DNA from 2 places in the Pseudomonas syringae pv. tagetis genome. Region 2 is predicted to be linked to the other one. Evidence: riboswitches for the same ligand, from Rfam matches in the RefSeq annotation. Region 2 holds a riboswitch; the other holds the start of a gene.

Region 1 (7,888 bases), 760 kb from region 2:
GTCGGTACCGGCTCCTCGCGTAAATCGGCTACCAACTCGGTGCTGTGGTTCTTCGGCGACGACGTCCCTTACGTGCCGAACAAGCGTGCCGGCGGTTTCTGCTTCGGCAGCAAGATTGCTCCGATCTTCTACAACACCATGGAAGATGCTGGCGCTCTGCCAATCGAATTCGATGTCTCGAACATCAACATGGGCGACGTGATCGACGTCTACCCTTACGCTGGCAAGGTCTGCAAGCACGACAGCGACGAAATCATCACCACCTTCGAAATGAAGACCCCGGTGCTGCTCGACGAAGTCCGCGCTGGCGGCCGCATCCCGCTGATCATCGGTCGCGGCCTGACCAGCAAGGCGCGCGCCGAACTGGGCCTGCCGGAGTTCGACCTGTTCAAGACCCCAGACCAGCCAGCCGAAAGCACCAAGGGTTACACCCTGGCGCAGAAGATGGTCGGCAAGGCGTGCGGCGTAGCAGGCGTTCGTCCGGGCACCTACTGCGAGCCGAAGATGACCACCGTCGGCTCTCAGGACACCACTGGCCCGATGACTCGCGACGAGCTGAAAGACCTGGCATGCCTGGGTTTCTCGACCGATCTGGTCATGCAGTCGTTCTGCCACACTGCGGCTTATCCGAAGCCGATCGACGTCAAGACCCACCACACGCTGCCTGACTTCATCATGACCCGCGGCGGCGTTTCCCTGCGTCCGGGCGACGGCATCATCCACAGCTGGCTGAACCGCATGCTGCTGCCGGACACCGTCGGCACCGGTGGCGACTCGCACACCCGCTTCCCGATCGGTATCTCCTTCCCGGCCGGTTCCGGTCTGGTAGCGTTTGCTGCTGCCACCGGCGTCATGCCTCTGGACATGCCTGAGTCGATCCTGGTTCGCTTCAAGGGCAAGATGCAACCCGGCATCACTCTGCGCGACCTGGTTCACGCCATTCCTTACTACGCGATTCAGGCTGGCCTGCTGACCGTAGAGAAGAAAGGCAAGAAGAACGCATTCTCCGGTCGCATCCTGGAGATCGAAGGCCTCGACAACCTGAGCATCGAGCAGGCTTTCGAGCTGTCCGACGCCTCTGCCGAGCGTTCGGCTGCCGGTTGCACCATCAAGCTGGCCAAAGAGCCGATCATCGAGTACCTGAATTCGAACATCACCCTGCTGCGCTGGATGATCGAACAGGGTTACGGTGATCCTCGCACCCTGGAGCGTCGTGCTCAGGCGATGGAAGCCTGGATTGCCAACCCGGAGCTGCTGGAAGCCGACAAGGACGCCGAGTACGCCGAAATCATCGAAATCGATCTGGCCGACGTCAAGGAGCCTGTCCTCTGCGCGCCGAACGACCCGGACGATGCCCGCCTGCTGTCTTCGGTACAAGGCGAGAAGATCGACGAAGTGTTCATCGGTTCCTGCATGACCAACATCGGTCACTTCCGCGCTGCGGGCAAGTTGCTGGATCAGGTAAAAGGTCAGCTGCCGACACGTCTGTGGCTGTCGCCGCCGACCAAGATGGACGCTCACCAGCTGACCGAGGAAGGCTACTACGGCATCTACGGCAAGGCTGGCGCGCGCATGGAAATGCCAGGCTGCTCGCTGTGCATGGGTAACCAGGCACGCGTCGAGCCGAACTCGACCGTGGTGTCGACATCGACCCGTAACTTCCCGAACCGTCTCGGTGACGGCGCAAACGTCTACCTGGCCTCGGCCGAGCTGGCATCTGTTGCTTCAATCCTGGGTCGTCTGCCGACCGTCGAAGAGTACATGGGCTACGCCAACCAGATCGATACGATGGCAGCGGACGTATATCGCTACCTGAGCTTTGATCAGATCGCCGAGTTCCGTGAAGCCGCTGCAAATGCCAACATCCCGGCACTGCAAGTGTAATCACTGCGCAAAGCGTTAAAAAAACCCCGTCCTCGTGACGGGTTTTTTTTGGCCTGAATCATCCTCGTACATATATTTTTCACATTCGGATGGCTATAGTGGCGGCCCTTGTTGGGGAGTAGCCTGCTCTTGACTCCGGTCACAGAGCGTTCGCATCAACATTCTCGGCAGCATGCCGTGGTGCGGACACCCTCTGGTTGGCGAGACCAACGATGCATCTATGCCTAAAGTCGGGCGTGTGGTTGCGTCGTTGACTCATAGCCCGACTGGATATAGCCGTGAACCCGATTTCCCTCCTCTTTCTCGCGCTTGCCATGTCCACGGACGCCTTTGCTGCGGCCCTGGGTAAAGGAGCAAGCCTGCATAAACCGCGCTTTCTCGAAGCATTGCGAACAGGCCTGATTTTCGGTGCCATCGAAACCATCACCCCGGTTATCGGTTGGGGCATCGGCCAGGTCGCCGCCCGCTTCGCTGAAAGCTGGGACCACTGGATCGCCTTTACCTTGTTGCTGGTACTGGGCCTGCACATGATCTACAACGGCATCAAGCACGATGACGATGAAGAGCAGGAAAAACCCGGCCAGCATTCTTTCTGGATTCTCGCCGCCACCGCGTTCGCCACCAGCATTGATGCGCTGGCAGTCGGCGTAGGCCTGGCGTTTGTCGACGTCAATATTGTGATTGCCGCTCTGGCGATCGGCCTGGCCACCACGGTAATGGTCACCATCGGTGTGATGCTGGGTCGGGTGCTGGGCACCATGGTGGGCAAGCGCGCTGAAATCGTGGGCGGCATCGTGCTGATCGCGGTGGGTGCAACGATTCTGTATGAGCATCTGTCAGCGGCTTGATCGACGCGATCAGGTTTGCATGCGAGCACAAAAAAACCGCATCTTTCGATGCGGTTTTTTATGGATACAACCTGTTACAGCCCGATCATACTGTCAGCGTCTGCCCGCTCATGGCCAGGTCCAGCAACTCGCGGTTGGCGACGGCATACATGGCGTAGTCCGTCCCGCTTGCTGCGCGCAGTTCAACCAGCATGGCGCGCCAGCGCTCGACCATCAGCGAATGCTGCTCCAGCCACAAGGCCAGACGCGCATCGATCTCCGAAGGACCATCGGCCATTTGCAGGACCGAAACGGTGATCGCCCGCTGTTGCCAGTCGACATCGTCACGGAATGCTTCACGGGCCAGTGCCTGCCAGTTGTTTTCTACCGGCAGACTGCTGATCTGCTGCAAGTACCAGGTAATGTCCAGTGCGCTGCCCACGGCAAAGTAGGCCTTGGCGACGTCGGCAGCGTTTTGCCCGGTCACATCGGAGGCTTCGATGATCGGCAGGAGCGTGTACAGGTGAGTCGTACCGGCCACCATGCGCGCCAGCAGTTCCGGCACACCGGCTTCGACATAAGCCTGATAACGCGTCTGCCAGATCTCTCGGGTCGGGCCTTCCAGCAGCTCATCGAGCTTGAGCCCCAGCGCGGCCAGGTGCGGACCGAAGTGAGCGACGTCGCGCCCGGCATCCAGTTCATTGCGACGACTGCGCAGGAACCAGCGTGTCGCACGGCGTCCCAGACGCATCAGCTCATCCATCAGCGCCAGCTGGATTTCGGCAGAAACCTTGTAGTCCAGCGCCTCGATCTGGCGGAACCAGTGCGGCAGATGGAAGATGTCACGCACAATCACGTAAGCACCGGCCACAGCGGCGGCACTCATGCCGGTCGACTCTTTGAGCCGTTGCACGAAGGTGATGCCCATGTGGTTGACCAGATCGTTGGCGATCTGGGTGCTGACGATCTCGCGCTTCAGACGGTGACTGCGCATGGCCGTTGAAAATCTGGCGCTCAGCGACGGCGGGAAGGCGGTTTCCATATCGCGTGCCAGATAATCGTCGTCCGGTACACGGGATTCCAGCAGTGCTTCCTTGAGGTCGATCTTGCTGTAGGAGATCAGCACCGACAGCTCGGCGCGACTCAAGCCCTGCTTCGCCGCCACGCGCTCGGCAATCTGCTCTTCGGCCGGCAGGAACTCGATGGCGCGGTCAAGCTTGCCGCGGGCTTCCAGGTCGCTCATCAGACGCTTGTATTCAGCAATCCGCTCGTAAGCGCGGCGCGCCGCCAGCGACAACGCCTGAGTCTGCTTGTAGTTGTTACCCAGCACCAGATGGCCGACTTCATCGGTCATGCTTTCAAGCAGCTGGTTACGCTGCTTCTCGGTCATGTCACCGGCCTGCACCACTTCGTTGAGCAGGATCTTGATATTCACTTCGTGGTCGGAGCAGTCCACTCCGCCCGCGTTGTCGATGAAGTCGGTGTTGGTAGCGCCGCCATTGAGGCCGAATTCGACACGGCCCAATTGGGTCAAGCCCAGGTTGCCGCCCTCACCCACCACCTTGCAACGCAGCTCGTTACCGTCGACGCGCAGCGCATCGTTGGCCTTGTCGCCCACATCGGCGTGCGATTCTTCGCTGGACTTCACGTACGTGCCGATACCACCGTTCCACAACAGATCGACGGGCGCCTTGAGTAACGCATGCAGCAGTTCGGTCGGGGTCAGCTTGTCAGCCTTGATGTCGAAGCGCGCCTTCATCTGCTCGGTGATGGCGATGCTTTTGAGGCTGCGCGGGAAAATCCCGCCGCCAGCGGACATGATGCTGGTGTCGTAGTCGGTCCAGGACGAGCGTGGCAGATTGAACAGGCGCTGACGCTCGACAAAGCTGCTGGCCGGGTCCGGGTTCGGATCGATGAAGATGTGCAAATGGTTGAACGCAGCGACCAGTTGCAACTGGTCAGACATCAGCAAGCCGTTACCGAACACATCACCGGCCATATCGCCGATGCCGATCACGCTGATGCTGTCCTGCTGGACATTGATGCCACGCTCACGGAAGTGGCGCTGCACGCCAACCCATGCGCCCTTGGCGGTGATGCCCATCTTCTTGTGGTCATAACCGGCCGATCCACCCGAGGCGAACGCATCACCCAGCCAGAAGCCGTAGTCGATGGCGATACCGTTGGCGATGTCGGAAAAGGTCGCGGTGCCCTTGTCGGCTGCAACTACCAGATACGGATCATCGTCGTCATGACGCACCACATTGACCGGCGGTACCAGCACGCCTTCCTTGAGGTTGTCAGTGATGTCCAGCAGCCCCGAGATGAAGATGCGGTAGCAGGCAATCGCCTCTGCCTGTACTTCATCGCGATTGCCGGTGGTCGGCAGGCGACGCGGCACGAAACCGCCTTTGGCACCTACTGGCACAATGACCGAGTTCTTCACCTGCTGGGCTTTTACCAAGCCCAGTACTTCGGTACGGAAGTCTTCCTCGCGATCGGACCAGCGCAGGCCGCCACGCGCCACGTTGCCGAAACGCAGGTGCACGCCTTCGACACGTGGCGAGTAGACAAAGATTTCAAACTTGGGCACCGGCTTGGGCAGCTCGGGGATCAGGCGCGGGTTGAACTTGAAGCTGAAATAGCCCTTGCTCTGCCCGTTGGCATCGGCCTGATAGAAGTTGGTCCTCAGGGTGGCCTTGATCAGGTCCAGATAGCGACGCAGGATGCGGTCTTCGTTGAGCACCTGAACGTCGTCAAGAGCAGTCAGAATCGCCTGCTCAAGACGCAGTTGCTTGTCATCCAGATCGTCGGAACCCAGCTTGCGTGCCAGATAGAAGCGGGTCTTGAACAGACGCGTCAGCTCGCGAGCAATGTCGGTGTGGTTGTTGAGCGTGGTGGCGATATAGCCCAGATCGAAGCCCAGGCGGATCTGCTTGAGATAACGCGCATAGGCACGCAGCAGCGCCACGTCGCGCCACGGCAGACCGGCAGTCAGTACCAGGCGGTTGAATGCATCGTTTTCGGCATCGCCGCGCACGATGTGCACGAACGCATCCTGCAGGGTGTCATTGAGCTGTTGAATATCGAGGTTCAGACCTTCGCCGTAGGTAAAGGCGAAATCGTGAATCCAGAACTCGCGACCATTGGCGTGGTGCAGGCGATACGGGAACTCGCCCAGTACCCGCAGCCCGAGGTTTTCCAGAATCGGCAGTACGTCGGACAGCGCCAGCGGTGTGTCGGCGTGATACAGCTTGCAATGCAACTGCTGACGGCCACCGGCCAGTGGCTGATAGAAGCTCATCACCAGCGGATTGGTTTCACTCAGGCTCAGCACATGCTGCATGTCGACCACCGCCGAATGCGCCGCAAAGCGCTCGCGATAGCCCGCCGGGAAGCCTTTCGGGAAGTCGGCCAGCACGTTGGTGCCGTGGGCTTCACCGAAGCTTTCGACCACCAGACTGGCGTAGTCGTCCTTCCACGAACGGCACGCCTGGATGACTTCGTTTTCCAGTTGAGCAACGTCGATGTCCAGATTGACTTTAGGGTCTACCCGTAGAATCAACTGCACGCGCGCCAGCACGGATTCGGAGAAGAACGTCCAGAACTCGCAATCGCTGGCTTTCAGGCGATCCATCAATACCTGCTGGATCTTCTGGCGCACTTCGGTGGAATACACGTCGCGCGGCACGTAGGCCAGACAGTAGCAGAAACGGCCATACGGATCCTTGCGCAGGAATACGCGAATCTTGTTGCGCTCCTGAATCTGCACGATGGACATGACCGTGGAGAACAATTCGTCCACCGGGGTCTGAAACAGGTCGTCACGGGGCAGAACTTCAACGACCTGCGCCAGCTCCTTGCCCAGATGCGCCTTGGCATCGAAACCGGAACGACGCTCGACCTCGGCGACCTTGCGCCGGATATACGGAATCTGCCGCACGCTTTCGCCATACACCGACGAGGTGTACAGGCCCATGAAGCGGCATTCCTTGATGACCTTGCCAGAGGCGTCGATCTGCCGGATCGAAACATAATCCGGGTAAGCCGGACGGTGTACACGGCTTGGATGCGCAGCTTTGGCAAACGACAGCAGCACCGGCTCCTGCAGGTATTTCACTGCGTAGTCTTCGATGTGCAGCTCTTCGCGGGTCAGGCCGGGACGCAGCAGTCGGGTCAGTCCCAGGAAGGACGACTCGTCATACACCAGCTGGCCGCCTTCGGCGTCGTTGCGCACTTCGAACTCTTCGTAACCCAGGAAGGTGAAGTGGTTGTCCACCAGCCATTGCAGGAAGACCTTGATCTCGGCCTTCTCTTCGACGTCGGTATTGGACTCGTTGGCATCGATACTGGCCAGCAGCTCATGCAGACGCGCCTTCATCGGCCCAAAATCTTCGACGGCGGCACGCACCTCGCCGAGCACCTGCTCCAGCTCGCGAGCCAGCACGTTCAACTCGCTGACGTTGGCGCAGCGGTCGATCTCCAGGTACATCAGCGATTCCTGCAGCACGTCCTCCCCTGCCGTGCCTTTGGGCAGCAGTTCCAGCAGTTCGCCAGCAGCGCCACGACGCACGCTCAGCACGGTGGTCTGCAGGGTGTGGATGCTATAGCCGCGACGGTTCAACTCGGTACGGACGGAGTCGACCAGAAACGGCAGGTCGTGATGCAGCACTTCAACGGCAGTGTGAGTCGATTGCCAGCCGTGGCGTTCGTAATCGGGGTTATAGACACGGACCTGCGGGTGAGCATGTTCGAAACGCTCCAGCAGACGCCATGCGGACAAGGTGCAGCCTGCCAGGTCGGACAGACGCCGCTGGGTGAGTTCGTCGAGGGAAATGATGCCGAAGAATTGCTCGGCAAACAGCGCCACTTGTGGCAGTGCCTGTTCGCTGATGTGCTGAGCCAGTGCCGCTTGCAGTTGATGCTGGAAGTCGGCCTTGCTGGCTGCGGTGAAGAACGCCATCTGTGGTACTCCGCTTTGGCTTTTATTGGGGAGGCTTGAAGAAGGTGTTGCTACCGGTGTGCCCTTTGCATCCAATTGCGCGGGCATAACCTGATCGAGTGTAAAGCTAAAGTACTAACGCGCGCTGTGTCAGGGTAGTCACATTTGAATGCCGGAATAAAAAAAGCGACGCGCATCCGACACCGTACACCACTCGTCTGCCATGCAGCTTAAC
Region 2 (7,888 bases):
CGCCAAAGGCCGGGCCGGCGAGCGAGGAAGCAAGGCTGACGGCCAGAGGCAGCCTGGCCCGACGCCAGAATGGGGGTGTGCTTGTCATCGACGCTACTCCTTGTGTTTTATTGTTATGGCAGTGGGAAAATCCAAAAACGACTCAGTCATCGAATCAACACACACAGCCAGCTCGCTCTTGCTCATTCCCTGTGCCGACTATAGCCAGCACGCCCTGACGCTAGATCCCTCTAAAGTGTGATTTGCAGGGCCAACGCCTCTGGCCCGCCCGTTTCCGGGAGGCCGCTGAAAAACGTGTGGCGGGGAGGATGGGGCGTAATCTGGAAATTTGGCAAGTGACAGAGCAGGACCTGCAGCGCAGACACTTGCCGCACCGGACGGGCACGGCAAGCATGAGCGCTCAGAGCGTCGACAGAAACGCGCTGTTGCTTTTTTGCCACTCGATGATGTCCAGGCGCATGCGCTTTTTGTCCAGCTTGCCGACGCTGGTCTTGGGAATTTCGGTAACAAGCGCGATCTGGCTGGGAATTGCCCACTTATTGATGTGACCTTGCTCGACAAACGGCTTGAGGTGCTCCTTCAATCCTTTGGCATCGAGTTGATGGCCATCGCGGATCACCAGCAAGGCAAACGGGCGTTCGCCCCATTGCGGATCGGCGATCCCGACCACGGCCACTTCGCGCACGGCTGGATGGCGACTGCACAGGTCTTCGAGTTCCAGCGAAGAAATCCATTCACCACCGGTCTTGATCACGTCCTTGATACGGTCGCGAATATCGATGAAGCCCATAGCGTCCAGCGTTGCCACATCGCCCGTATGCAGCCAGCCATCCGCCCACAGTTCAGCGCCTTTCTCGGGCTCACGGAAATAGCTTTCGGTCAGCCACGGCGCACGCAGGACCAATTCACCCTGGGTCTCGCCATCGGCCGGGAGAACGTTGCCTTGCAGATCGACGATGGCTGCCTCCACCAGCATGACGGGAACACCCGCCTTGATCCGGTAGGTGATCCGCTCGTCCTCACTGCTGGCCTGCAGTTCGTCATTGATGTGCGCGATGGAAATCAGCGGCCCGGTTTCAGACATGCCATACGCGGCAGTCAGCTGGATGCCCTTGGCCTTGGCGGCCTGATACAGGCTGCGGTTCAACGAGCTGCCGCCAATGATGATTTTCCAGCCGCCGAAATCTGCATTCTGGGCGGATTTGGCGTTGAGCAACATTTGCAGGATGGTCGGCACACAGTGGGAGAACGTCACCTTCTCCTTGCGCCAAAGCTCTACCAGCAGTTCGGGCTCATAGCGGCCGGGGTACACCTGTTTCAGGCCCAGCAGGGTAGCAACGTAGGGAATGCCCCAGGCATGCACGTGGAACATCGGAGTGATAGGCATGTAGACATCATCGCTGCCCAGCAGCCGTGGTGTGTCGACGCCCCCCAGGGTGGCCGCCCCACCCATGGTGTGCAACACGAGCTGGCGATGGGTGAAGTAGACCCCTTTCGGGTTACCCGTCGTGCCTGTTGTGTAGAACATGGTCGCGACCGAATTTTCGTCGAAATCCTCGAAGACGTACTCGGGGCTGGCGGCCGCCAGCAGGGTCTCGTACTCGCCGACAAGGTTTGGCAGATCGGCAGTCTTGTCTGGCAGATCCGTCAGCAGCAGGGTCTTTTCGACCGTAGTCAAGTGTCCGGACATCGCCTGATACAGCCCCACAAACTCGCTGTTCACCAGCACCAGGCGGTCATCGGCATGATTGATGGTATAGACGATCTGCTCGGGAGAGAGCCGCACATTGACGGTATGTATCACCGCGCCGATCATCGGGATCGCGAACATGCATTCCAGATAACGGTGGCTGTCCCAGTCCATGACCGCCACGGTATCGCCCGCCTTCACGCCTGCAGCCGTGAGTACGTTGGCCAGACGGCAAATGCGTTCGTTGAGCGTGGGGTAGGTATAGCGGACGGAGTCGCGGTAAACAATTTCGCGCGTCTTTTCATAACGACCGCCGGACAACAGCAGGCGCTTGATCAACAGAGGGTACTGGTAAGCGCTATCGGCTGGCGGAAGAACACGAGTCTGTAACATATGAGCCCCTTTTCAAGTCCACAGGCGAAGCTGGAATATGGACTCTAGAGCCCTCCGCTGCCAGTGAAATCAGTAAAAGGGATGATTCAGGCGGCCTCTCGCTGTCTCCGAGAGGCGCCCAAAGGCTGTGCATGATCAGCAAAGCCCTCATTGAATACAGGTTTCAGCGTACTTCGGTGAGCGCCAGTTTGATGCCCAGCGCAACCAGCACGCCGCCCATTGCCCGATCAAACCAGTGCCCCATGCGCGCAAACCCCGCGCGTACCCGCGCCTGACTGAACAGGCGCGCCACCAGACAGAACCAGGCGGCCGTCGCCACTGCGAGGTAAACACCATAGCCGCCCTGCACCAGCAGCGGTGTGTGCGGATTGATCACTACCGTGAACAGCGAGAGGAAAAACAGCGTTGCCTTGGGATTAAGTCCGTTGGTAACAAAACCGCTGATGTAGGCCCCCTTTGCCGTGCGCTCGCCAGGGGCTGCCTTGATGGCGGCATCGTCTGTTTCGGCAGCGGGTCTGGCTCGCAGGGCCTTGATACCGATGTACAGCAGGTACGCGGCTGCCGCCCATTTCAATGCGTTGAACAGGACGATGGACTGGGAAACGATAATGCCGATACCCAGCAACGAATAACCCACATGAAGGAAGATGGCCGAACCGACGCCCAGCGCTGACCAGGTGCCCGCCTTGCGTCCATGCGTCACGCTCTCGCGCACCACCACCGCAAAGTCCGGACCGGGGCTGGCCACAGCCAGCAGGTGGATCAGCGCGACGGTGAGAAATTCTGCCCAATACATGTGGGGCCTCCTGGAGGATTGAAGTCTGACCCGGCAGATTACGCTGTCTGATGTCTTCGCAACAGGTGCCAGCATTGATGCGAAGCGTCCTTTGGGCGACGCAGAGCGTCGAGAACTGCATCCCCACGCTGGAGCGTGCGGAACGATAATCTCAACTACCGTGCGACGCTCCGCGTCCTCTCGCAACGCAGAACATCAAGAACCGCATCCCCACGCTGGAGCGTGCAAAACGATCATCACAACCATCGTGCGACGCTCCGCGTCGCATGCCGTTCTGGACGCTCCGCGTCCTCCTGCCCCATATCCTGTTAGACTGCGCGCTTTTTCAGGAGCCATTCCATGGACCCGCGCAGTGAAGTGTTACTCCGTCAGGCCGAGCTGTTTCAGGGCTCGCTGTTGCTGGTGGGGCTGCCCGCCGACGACCTGCTCGGAAAACTGCCGGGCGCGCGTGGATGGTGCTGGCATGCCGGTGATCAGGCCGCGCTGGATGCGCGGTTTGAGGGCCGCGTGGATTTCGGCGTTGAGGCGCCAGAGACCGCCTTCGAAGCTGCCGTACTGTTCCTTCCCAAGGCTCGTGACCTGACCGACTACCTGCTCAATGCACTGGCCTCGCGTCTGGCCGGGCGCGAGCTGTTTCTGGTCGGCGAAAAGCGGGGTGGTATCGAAGCGGCGGCAAAGCAACTGAGTCCGTTCGGTCGCGCACGCAAGCTCGACAGTGCCCGCCACTGCCAGCTCTGGCAGGTCACCGTCGAGAACGCACCGCAAGCCGTGACACTGGAAAGCCTGGCCAGGCCCTACCAGATTGAATTGCAGGACGGCCCGCTGACCGTAGTCAGCCTGCCGGGCGTTTTCAGCCATGGCCGACTTGATCGTGGTTCGGCGCTTTTGCTGGAAAACATCGACAAACTGCCGAGCGGCAATCTGCTCGACTTCGGCTGTGGTGCCGGCGTACTCGGTGCAGCGGTCAAGCGTCGCTACCCGCATAACGATGTCGTCCTGCTGGATGTGGACGCTTTCGCAACGGCCAGTTCACGCCTGACCCTGGCCGCCAATGGCCTGGAAGCGCAGGTGCTGACCGGTGACGGAATCGACGCTGCACCGATGGGCCTGAACACGATCCTGAGCAACCCGCCGTTCCATGTCGGGGTTCATACCGATTACATGGCGACGGAAAACCTGCTGAGAAAAGCACGCCAACATCTTAAATCAGGCGGCGAACTGCGCTTGGTGGCCAATAATTTTCTGCGTTATCAGCCACTGATCGAAGAGCATGTCGGGCAATGCGAAGTCAGGGCCCAAGGCAACGGTTTCAAAATCTACAGCGCCAGGCGCCCTTGAAATAAGCACTTGCCGAAACGTTTTCGCGGAGGCAGAATCCGCTCCGTCCTAGGGGAGTAGTCTCCCACGAGCGCCATGCTCGTCCGGCACGTATCAACATACTTGGTCCTCAGACCATGGTACGTGCGACCCGGAATCCGCTCAGACGGATCGGTGGTTTGACAAGACCTATGACACGAACACCTTACCCGGGGCGGGGAGGTCGTACGTGTCATAGCCGTGTCGACCCGCCCCTTAGGAAACCTGATGCTGGAATCATTCTTAATCCCTACCGCAGTGGTTGCGCTCGCCGAGATCGGTGACAAGACGCAGTTGCTCGCGCTCATTCTCGCCGCACGCTTTCGCAAGCCATGGCCGATCATCGCGGGCATCGTCGCCGCAACCCTGGCCAATCATGCGGCAGCAGGCGCTGTAGGTGCATGGTTCAGCAGCTTCCTGTCAGACGCAGTGCTGCACTGGATCCTCGCCGCCAGCTTTACCGCCACGGCGCTGTGGACACTGGTTCCGGACAAGATGGATGACGAAGAAGCCAGTACGGCACGCAAATTCGGCCCGTTCATGACCACGTTGATCACCTTCTTCATCGCTGAAATCGGTGACAAGACGCAGATCGCCACCGTGATGCTGGCTGCGCAATATTCCTACCTGTGGCTGGTGATTCTCGGTACCACCGTAGGCATGCTGCTGGCCAACGTGCCGGTGGTGCTGGCGGGTAATTTTGCCGCCGAGAAATTGCCACTGACGCTGATCCGCCGCCTGGCTGCCTGCGCGTTCTTCGTGCTGGCGCTGGTGGCGGTGTACAAGGCAATGCAGGTCAGCGGCTGGGTGTGACCCATACCCGGGGCGTTGCGCAAACGCGCCACGCTACGGGATTTGGGCCGATCAGGATTTAGGGGCTTGCTCATACAGCGGCATCACCTTGGGGATCGCGGCCTGCAGCGATGCGATGCGACTCTGGGATGCCGGGTGAGTACTCATGAACTCGGGCTGCGAGCCCCCCGCGTTCTGAGTCATCTTCTGCCATAGAGTGATGGCCGCATTGGGGTTGTAACCCGCACGTGCGGCCAGCTCCAGGCCGATCAGGTCGGCTTCGTTTTCATTGCTGCGGCTGTTGGGCAAGGTCAAGCTGTAGTTGACCACGGTGTCGGCCAGCGCCAGGCTGTCCTGACCCAGCCCCAGAAAGGCACCCGCCCCCTGTTTGGCCATTGCCACACCGTAGGCCTTGGACATCGCTTCACGCCCGTGCTCGCGCAAGGCATGGGCGATCTCGTGTCCCATGACCGCGGCAAGTTCATCGTCGGTCAGCTTGAGGGTGTCGATCAGGCCGGTATACACGAAAATCTTGCCGCCCGGACCACAGTTGGCGTTCAGCTCATCGCTCTTGATCAGGTTGACTTCCCACTGCCACTGAGCCGAGTCCGGCCGCAGTTTCGGGGCCTGGGCAATCAAGCGGTCAGCGATTGCGTGAACACGCTTGGCATTTGCGCTGGTGGTATCCAGCACCCCTTTGCTGGTCGCTTCGCTGACGGTCTGCTGATAGGACTGGGCGTACATTTTGTTGACTTCGTCAGTCGAGAGCATGCTGAACATGTACTGTTTGCGCTCCACACCGACCGAGTCGCCACTGGTGGTATTCACAGCCTGACACCCGCCGAGCAGCAACGCGGCGCTCAAGGCACAGAAGGCAAATGACTGACGCATGGTGAATCTCCTTGTTTATGAAACGGTCATTACCGGGGCAGACCTCTGCGCCAGATACCGGCCAACTGGCATCTTGGGCTTTGAGAGAGGTGGATGGTTCCCGAAGGTATGTCCCGTTTGTATCAGATGTGCTTCAAAGCGGATATCGGATTTGTCTGATTCGCCGCTTTCAGGTCTGCGCGCCTAGCTCAAAGGGGTAAGGCACTCAGGCGCATTGAGTTTCGGGTCATTGACCAGGTTGGCCAGAGGCCGCTCTCGCAATGCAGTCTGCGGGGCGGCCAATAATGCTTGCAGGGTTGGCAATGGCGTATCGGCGGCCAGCCAGTCCTTCTGTCCTTGAGCATCGAGAATCAAGGGGCGACGCTGGCTCGCGGCTGCCTGGGTGACCACCGCCACGCTCAGATAGGTATGCCCCTGCACCGGATACGCCTCCCATATTGCCGCAAAAAACAACGCAGCCCCCTCCCCCGGCGTCAGCCAGAACGGTCGCTTGCGCACCGTGCCGCGCCACTCGTAAAAGCCGTTGGCGGGCAGCAGGCAGCGGCGATGGGTAAAGGCGTCGCGAAACATCGGTTGCTCGGCCACCGTTTCGGCCCGTGCGTGGGCCGGGGTCTTCGACAGGTCGGTAAGCCAGGCCGGGGTCAGCCCCCAGCGCGCACGCACCAGCTCGATACCGCCCTCGTTCTCGGCAGCGCGCATGATCAACACCCAGTCGGCTGGCGAAATGTTCCATTGCGCCTGTTGATCGGCAGGAAAACCGGGCAAGGCGGCAAAGGCAGGGGTCCAGCGAAACAGGGCGAAGCGTCCACACATGGGGGGTTATCAGACTCTTTTGATCGTGCTCAACACACGAGGATGTCGGGAAAATCATCCGGCAGCTCATCGCCAGACAAGGGCGAGGCGCTATTGTACGCAGTGATCAGCTCGCGTGCCCGTGCGACCTGTGCATCGTCGACCTTGAGCGCCAGAAGCCCGAGGCCCGGCAGCTCGCCCATCGCACCGAGCAGATCGCGACCAGCCAGATGCGCCTTGACGCCCTCGCTGGCGAGCATTGCCAGCAGCAACTCGGCCTCCATCAGGTTCTCGGGCTCATAGATCTTCTGCATCACTCGTTCTCGCTGCGAACGTCCAGATTCCAGTCTTCGCCGTCGGTCTGCAGGTTGAAAATGATCGGGCGGCAGCAGACCGGGCAGTCTTCAATATACTGTTGATCGCCACCGGACAGGTCCAGTACGGCTTCGACAGGCTCCCCGCAATAAGGGCAGTCGTAACTCTCTAATTCCTGCATCACGGTCTCCGGGATCAGTTATGCGTATAATTGCCCCATTCTTCAGAAGGCTGTTTTAACAAATCCGTCTTCTTTTTACCCTATCCGATTCCAACAAGAGAGCATGATGGGCGAATTTGATGCCATCCGACCTTACAACGATGCAGAAGTCCCCGCCGTCTTGGCACGTCTGCTGAGCGACAAAGCCTTTCTCGCAATTCTGACCCGATTTCGCTTTCCCCGCCTGGCGGGTGCGTTCGGCTGGCTGCTGCAGCCAACGCTGGCGCGCAAACTGCGCCGCGAGTTTGCCGGTATCGACTCGGTCGCCACGCTGCAGGACAAGGTCGAGTATTACGTCGACCATACCATCGAGCGCGCCACCGACGGGGTCACCTACACTGGCGTCGAACAGCTCAAGTCCGGTTGTGCGTACCTGTTTCTGGCCAATCACCGCGATATCGTCATGGACCCGGCATTCGTCAACTATGCCGTGTACCACGCAGGCCTGCCAACACCGCGCATTGCCATTGGCGACAACCTCCTGCAGAAGCCCTTCGTCAGCGACCTGATGCGCCTGAACAAGAGCTTCATCGTGCATCGCTCGATCAGCGGGCGGCGCGAGAAAATGGCGGCCTATCAATTGCTGTCGGCCTACATCAATCACTCGATTACCAAGGACTGCCAATCCATCTGGATCGCTCAG

The links. Region 2 has a riboswitch for manganese ahead of MME58_RS04875 (TMEM165/GDT1 family protein). Riboswitches for the same ligand answer to the same signal wherever they lie in the genome.
Region 1: another riboswitch for manganese. It lies ahead of mntP (manganese efflux pump MntP); the one in region 2 lies ahead of MME58_RS04875 (TMEM165/GDT1 family protein).

What each region holds. Positions count from the first base shown of each region.
Region 1 is NZ_CP092923.1:1,849,530-1,857,417, reverse strand. It holds gene acnB (bifunctional aconitate hydratase 2/2-methylisocitrate dehydratase) at 1-1,884, shown strand, start outside; yybP-ykoY riboswitch at 1,991-2,156, shown strand; gene mntP (manganese efflux pump MntP) at 2,163-2,732, shown strand; gene MME58_RS08385 (NAD-glutamate dehydrogenase) at 2,818-7,674, opposite strand.
Region 2 is NZ_CP092923.1:1,090,766-1,098,653, reverse strand. It holds gene MME58_RS04895 (DUF1302 domain-containing protein) at 1-88, opposite strand, end outside; gene MME58_RS04890 (fatty acid--CoA ligase) at 401-2,083, opposite strand; gene MME58_RS04885 (LysE family translocator) at 2,247-2,879, opposite strand; gene MME58_RS04880 (class I SAM-dependent methyltransferase) at 3,219-4,217, shown strand; yybP-ykoY riboswitch at 4,256-4,394, shown strand; gene MME58_RS04875 (TMEM165/GDT1 family protein) at 4,464-5,048, shown strand; gene MME58_RS04870 (M48 family metallopeptidase) at 5,100-5,918, opposite strand; gene MME58_RS04865 (SOS response-associated peptidase) at 6,102-6,731, opposite strand; gene MME58_RS04860 (putative signal transducing protein) at 6,761-7,024, opposite strand; gene MME58_RS04855 (CPXCG motif-containing cysteine-rich protein) at 7,024-7,206, opposite strand; gene MME58_RS04850 (1-acyl-sn-glycerol-3-phosphate acyltransferase) at 7,310-7,888, shown strand, end outside.